Regions from separate parts of the Bacillus sp. JZ39 genome, predicted to be linked through region 2. Evidence: a T-box and tRNA genes for the amino acid it is inferred to sense, from the RefSeq annotation. Region 2 holds a T-box; the other holds one or more tRNA genes.
What was found. A T-box is a leader RNA that pairs with one kind of tRNA and senses whether it is charged. The one in region 2 lies ahead of tyrS (tyrosine--tRNA ligase), so its partner is inferred to be a tRNA-Tyr.
Positions count from the first base shown of each region.

Region 1: it has a tRNA-Tyr gene. The T-box ahead of tyrS (tyrosine--tRNA ligase) is inferred to sense a tRNA for this amino acid. The anticodon was not compared.

Region 1 is NZ_CP096389.1:192,061-195,458, reverse strand. It holds gene cdaA (diadenylate cyclase CdaA) at 1-356, opposite strand, end outside; gene rsiW (anti-sigma-W factor RsiW) at 517-1,143, opposite strand; gene sigW (RNA polymerase sigma factor SigW) at 1,157-1,720, opposite strand; tRNA gene M1D65_RS01110 (tRNA-Gln) at 1,951-2,022, opposite strand; tRNA gene M1D65_RS01105 (tRNA-Tyr) at 2,027-2,111, opposite strand; tRNA gene M1D65_RS01100 (tRNA-Thr) at 2,134-2,206, opposite strand; tRNA gene M1D65_RS01095 (tRNA-Val) at 2,211-2,286, opposite strand; tRNA gene M1D65_RS01090 (tRNA-Glu) at 2,290-2,364, opposite strand; gene M1D65_RS01085 (DUF523 domain-containing protein) at 2,544-2,999, shown strand; gene M1D65_RS01080 (GNAT family N-acetyltransferase) at 3,012-3,398, shown strand, end outside.
Region 2 is NZ_CP096389.1:3,743,472-3,746,869, forward strand. It holds gene M1D65_RS19185 (YwaF family protein) at 1-520, opposite strand, end outside; gene ywaE (tyrZ transcriptional regulator YwaE) at 670-1,185, shown strand; T-box leader at 1,180-1,394, shown strand; gene tyrS (tyrosine--tRNA ligase) at 1,436-2,677, shown strand; gene ywaD (aminopeptidase YwaD) at 2,833-3,398, shown strand, end outside.

The sequences.
Region 1 (3,398 bases), 460 kb from region 2:
GCTTTTGTAATGGCCTCAATCGTTTTCTGCTGCGCTTCTTCAACAGGCGTGCCGCTCCTCGAAAAAAAGCGGCCGCGGCCTAGCTGTTCAAGCGCTCTTCTCAGCTCAGGCTGAAAAATAATAATAATTGCTAAAAATCCCCATGTTATCGCTTGGTCCATCAGCCATTGAAGTGTGCTGAGGCCCAAATATTGGCTGGCCATACGAACAAGCACGATGACTACAATTCCTTTTAACAGCTGAACCGCTTTCGTGCCGCGTATCACCATAATCAATTTATATATCACATACCAAACAAGGAGAATATCAACGGCATTGCCGAGGTACTGCAAAAAAGGGATATCCTCAAAAGCCATTTCCTCGTCCTCCAAGATTTCAGTCATTTCGTATTTTGTGTTTTACGTGTTACGCATATGTACTTTACATAGCGAGCCCATTATACCACATTTCGATTTAGCAAGTGAAATGTGCCAGCCCTCTCAGCCCGCAAAAAAAGAGCAAAGCGGCTAACGCGCTTTACTCTTCTCCGTTCGGACTGAATGCATCGAGTACACTTTTCCCCGCAGACTTCATCTTGTACCATGTCCAATCGAATAATTGATTGATTTCTTCAATCTGACCGGTGACTTGTCCAGCAGAGGCCATATATTTTTCTCCGTTTACGACGGTTACATCCCCGTCTATTTTGCCTTTAATAATCAGCTTGCCGTTTTTGACAGTGACATCACCTTTGACCGTCTCACCTTCTGGCACGGTCACAGTATGGTTATGAACCACAAGATTCGGCTGCTTGGACACGCTGAAATTGTGGTCATTATGCCAGCTGTTAAAAAAACCCCCGCCCATCAAAATGATGAATACCGCAGCAGCTGCGATAACGGGATGGGATCTGAACCATCTTTTTACAGAAGCTCTTTTCTTCTCCTTAGGCAATTTTGCCATGACATTAGCGGTAAAATCCGCGGGGGCTTCGACATGCGATGTGCTCCGTACGAGCGCTATGGATTTCTCCATCTCGTAAAAATGCTTTCTGCATTTCTCGCATGTCTCCAGATGTTCATTTAATACGTGTTCATCTTTTGGAAGGATATCTCCATCAAGATGCATATGCATAAGCTGCACAATTTGTTCAGGACAGCTCATTTCATCACCCCACTTAAAGATCCCTTAATTGTTTTCTAAGAGCCTCTCTGCCTCTGTGAATCCGCGTTTTCACAGTCCCCACAGGAATGTTTAGAATCTCCCCGATTTCAATTAATGAGAGTTCGTCAATATACTTTAATACGATGACTGTTCTGTATTTGTCAGGAAGCTTTAAAATTTTCTGCTGTATCGTGTTTGAGAGCTCCAGCGACACAACTGCATCTTCAGGCAAAACACCATCTGCGGCGATTTGAGAATACATGGTCAAGCCTTCCGTACCAGCCACCTCTGCATCGAGGTAATAATCCGGCTTCTTTTTGCGAATGCGGTCAATGGTCAAATTGGTCGCGATTCGATAAAGCCAAGTTGAAAATTTCCGGTTAATATCAAAACTGTCGATATTAACGTACGCTCTGATGAAAGCTTCCTGTGCAATATCCTCCGCCTCATGCACATTGCCAAGCATACGGTAGCAAAGCTGATAAATTTTATCTTTGTAAATATCTACGATGTCCGCAAATGCATCCTGGTCGCCTTTTTTGACTTGTTTAATTCTTTTTTTAATCATCATTTCCATATTTATCTAACCTCTGCCTTCACCGGTCTGTATGTATACGAGCTTCGTTTCAAAAGGTTTCAATTTTTTTATAAAATAAGTTTATCAAATTTTTGGCAGGGTGTAGATGGTAATTCGTGAATAAACTACCTTAACATATTTTTAAAATTATTATACAGACTGAACAGTTAGAAGTTGGAATGATTTTTCCGAAAAGAAAAAAGACACCTTTTGATCAAAGGTGTCTGTGACTGGGCTAGCTGGATTCGAACCAACGCATGACGGAGTCAAAGTCCGTTGCCTTACCGCTTGGCTATAGCCCAATAATGGTGGAGGGGGGCAGATTCGAACTGCCGAACCCTGAGGGAGCGGATTTACAGTCCGCCGCGTTTAGCCACTTCGCTACCCCTCCACATAAAATTTTGAAAAAACAGTGCCGGCAAGAGGACTTGAACCCCCAACCTACTGATTACAAGTCAGTTGCTCTACCAATTGAGCTACACCGGCAAGATGGTGGAGGATGACGGGCTCGAACCGCCGACCCTCTGCTTGTAAGGCAGATGCTCTCCCAGCTGAGCTAATCCTCCAAATGGTGACCCGTACGGGATTCGAACCCGTGTTACCGCCGTGAAAGGGCGGTGTCTTAACCGCTTGACCAACGGGCCGTTGTGTTCTCGTCGAGCTGACAAAAGTTATTATATACAGGTCACCCCCTGTTTGTAAAGAGAAAAATTAAATTTTTTATTTTCAAACTTTTTAACTCCTTTTTTAACTGAAAAAGCCTCCCAACTAAAGCCATTTATTTTATGATAGAGACAAGCAAAGCAAGAGAGGAGAACCTAATATGATTCTAGTCAGTTCTTGCCTTGGAGGCATTGAATGCAGATATAACGGCTCTCACGCAGCGTCGGAGAAAATCAGAAAACTCGTCGATGAAAAGAAAGCAGTCATGGCTTGCCCTGAACTTCTCGGCGGCTTCTCTACCCCACGCGAACCCGCAGAAATCATAGGAGGCACCGGCGAGGATGTCCTCAATGGAACAGCGAAAATCGTGACAGCTTCAGGAGAAGACGTCACAGAACTATATATGGAAGGCGCCGCGAAAACATTGGCTTACGCAAAAGAAATCAACGCTTCTGCCGTCATATTAAAAGAAAACAGTCCATCTTGCGGAAGCGGTTTTATCTATAACGGCACATTCTCTGGCAAAAAAATCACCGGCAGCGGAGTAACCGCCGCACTGTTAAAACAAGCGGGCTACCGCGTCATTTCGGAAAACGAGCTTGACGACATATTGTAAGGAGGCCACCACATGACTCAAGACATTTCTTTATCCTTCTATAAGCCTGAACACTTGCCCGAGCTTCAATCATTCACGCTCACCAACGATGACAAACGCTTTACCTCCCTCCCGAAAGAGGTGCTGTCTCAGGCTCTGGGCATACAGGACCGATACCCGGTTGTCATCTTAAAAGACGACCTTCCAGTCGGTTTTTTCATTTTACATGCATCAAAAGAAACGCTTGCTTCCTATTCTAACAATCCATTTGCTTTACTGCTCAGCTCCCTGTCTTTAAACGCTGTGCATCACGGAAAAGGCTATGCGAAAAAAGCCATGCTTTTGCTTCCCGCTTTTGTGAGCGGATATTTTCCATGGTGCGACGAAATCATCTTGGCCGTCAATCATCTGAACATACGC
Region 2 (3,398 bases):
TAACAAGCAGGACTGTCACCCATAACGAGCGCTGGCCCATTCTGTAGGTGCCAATCACAGCCATCAGCAGACAGGATAAAAACACAGACCCGTGAGAAATAAAAAAGAGGATATATCGGATATGCGGAAATGAAAACATTCCGAGGTCAGGAGTGGCAAGAGCCTGAATCGAACTGCCGATGCCGACAAAAAACAAAAACACAAACAGCTTTCTGCTTTTTGTCACTAACATAATAGCTGACAAATACACCGACAGGTCACTAAGCTGGAGAGGCAATGAAGTGCGCACCGACCACCTGCCCGTGGCGATCATCCATATTTGATAGCCGATTTGCGAACCAAGCAAAAGAAACACAAACAGAGAACGTAAAAACCGGCTGGCCCTCGGCTGCTTGACCCCCTCTTGGAACAAAAACAACAGAATGGCCAAAAGGGCGATAATCGCTAACGTCACTACATGCTCTGTCGAAAACAGATGAAACGGATCATGCTTATAGACGGATTGAACATATTTTTGCAAAACTGCACCCCCGTTTGCGGGTTTTTGTTTATTTTGGCGTTGTTTGGGCTTTTTTTATTCACCGATATATGGGCTTGAAGTTCACATCAGAGTCTGTTACAATTCGTTTCATAGCTAATGATTCTGATAATTTAAGGCAGGCCTAAAAAATGGAACGTTCCCATCAACATCAGCAGCTTCGGAAGGAAGAACACGATACACTTTCTAAGCTCAAACAAATGCCCGTCGAGTCACTCAACCTAGAAGCAATTTCGATCGCTACGAATCTGTATCGGTCTGCACAAAGGCTCCGTGTCAAAATGGAGACTGAGGTTCTTTCTTCCTATAACCTTTCTTGGACCGCTTTCTCCATTCTTTATGATCTATGGGTATGGGGAGCGCTCGAAACGAGAAAAATCGCTGAGCTGTCAGGGATATCTACAGCTACAGCAAGCAACGTGATCAAAACGCTCGAAAAAAAGAGTTTTTGCAGTAAAAGCATCGACACAAGAGATCGGCGACTCGTGTTTGTCTCAATCACCGATTCCGGCAAACAAGCGATCGAAGAACTCTACCCGGAGTTTCACAAAGGGGAAACAGAGCTCATTGCGGGAATGACGAAGGACGAACAGAAAATATTGACAGGGCTGCTTAGAAAGGTAGCTGACAATCTTCATACAACATAAGCTTTGACGGGAATCCAGTAGCGGTTTGTCTCCCTGTTTCAGAGAGCCGGCGGAAGGTGCGAGCCGGCACACAGCAAACGTGAATTACCTCCCCGAGCTTTCTTTGTGAACCTTAAAAGTAGCAAAGAACGGGAAACCGTTATTCGAATGAGCGGAAGACAATGTCTTCAACCAGGGTGGTACCGCGTGCATTGAGCCACGTCCCTTATTGGGATGGGCTCTTTTTTGTGTTTGTAAAAAAGGAGGAAAAATGATGAGAACATTTGAGCAGCTCACAGCGTCACAGCAAAAAGAGGTAGAAAGACAGCTTCAGCTATACATGACAGGCGCCCACGAAGTCATACCGCCGGAGGAATTAAAGGCAAAGCTCGTGAAATCAATTTCCACGGGCACGCCGCTTAAAATTAAGCTCGGATTAGATCCGTCTGCACCGGATGTACATTTGGGCCATACGGTTGTGTTAAATAAGCTTCGCCAATTTCAAGAAAACGGCCACATTGTCCAGCTGTTAATTGGGGATTTCACAGGAAAAATTGGTGATCCGACCGGAAAATCGGCAGCCCGAAAGCAACTGACTGATGAAGAAGTTCAGCACAATGCCAAAACCTACTTTGAGCAATTCGGAAAAGTGCTTGATCCAGAAAAAGTCGAGCTTCACTATAACTCAAAATGGCTGAAAACATTGAATCTGGAAGATGTCATTGAATTAGCAGGGAAAATAACGGTAGCCCGCCTGATGGAGCGCGACGACTTTGAAGAACGCATCGCCATGCAAAAACCAATCTCACTGCATGAATTCTTTTACCCATTGATGCAGGGATATGATTCTGTCGTTCTCGAAAGTGATATTGAATTAGGCGGAACGGATCAGCATTTCAATGTCCTCATGGGACGGCATTTCCAAGAACGATACAACAAAGAAAAACAAGTCGTCATCCTTATGCCGCTCTTGGAAGGCTTGGATGGCGTCGAGAAAATGTCGAAGTCGAAACACAACTACATTGGCATTAACGAACATCCAAACGACATGTACGGAAAAACGATGTCACTGCCCGACAGCCTGATGAAAAAATACATCCACTTGGCGACAGACTTAGAGCTTGAAGAGAAAAAACAGCTCGTAAAAGACTTAGAAACCGGCGCCGTTCATCCGCGTGATGCCAAAATGCTTTTAGCCAAAACAATCGTCCGAATGTATCACGGAGAGAAAGCAGCAGAAGCTGCCGAACACTCGTTTAAAACAGTCTTTCAGGAAAACAGCCTGCCGGAAGATATACCGACCGTAAACTGGAAAGGCGAAAAAACGATAGCGATGATTGATCTGCTCGTCAAGCTAAAACTCCTCTCTTCGAAGAGCGAGGCGCGCCGCATGATTCAAAACGGCGGTGTACGCATCGACGGAGAGAAAATAACAGATATTCACGCCAAAGCAGAGATAAGAGAGAATATGATCATCCAAGTCGGCAAACGCAAGTTTTTAAAGCTCCAATAGTTTGATATTCCGAAACGCTTATGACCCTTCATTCATAAGCGTTTTTTTGCAGGTATAAAGCACTGTCTTTTCAAAAACGCTCTCCATCTTGCAGGAAACTCCTTTAGCATCCCGAAATATTCCCCAACCATACATTTAGGGGAGGTTTATTTTTGATGAAAAAGCTTTTGACTGTCATGACGATGGCTGTTTTAACTGCCGGCACACTGCTCTTGCCGGCACAGAGTGTCACCCCTGCCGCGCACGCTTTACAAATATCAAATAGCGAGCGCGAGCTTCCATTCAAAGCAAAGCATGCGTACTCTACCATTTCTCAGCTAAGTGAAGCAATCGGCCCCAGAATAGCCGGAACTGCAGCTGAAAAAAAGAGTGCCCTATTGATCGCCTCATCCTTGAGAAAATTAAAGCTTGATGTGAAGGTTCAACGATTCAACATTCCTGACCGGCTTGAGGGTACACTGTCTTCAGCAGGACGCGATATTCTTCTCCAAGCGGCGTCGGGCTCAACTCCGACTGAGGAACAAGGGCTGACGGCCCCGCTTTACAATGCGGGATTGGGCTATCAAAAGGACTTTACCGCTGACGCCAAGGGCAAAATCGCCTTGATTTCCAGAGGAGACCTGACTTATTACGAGAAAGCCAAAAATGCCGAAGCCGCCGGAGCGAAAGCTGTCATCATTTATAACAACAAAGAAAGCCTCGTGCCTATGACGCCAAACCT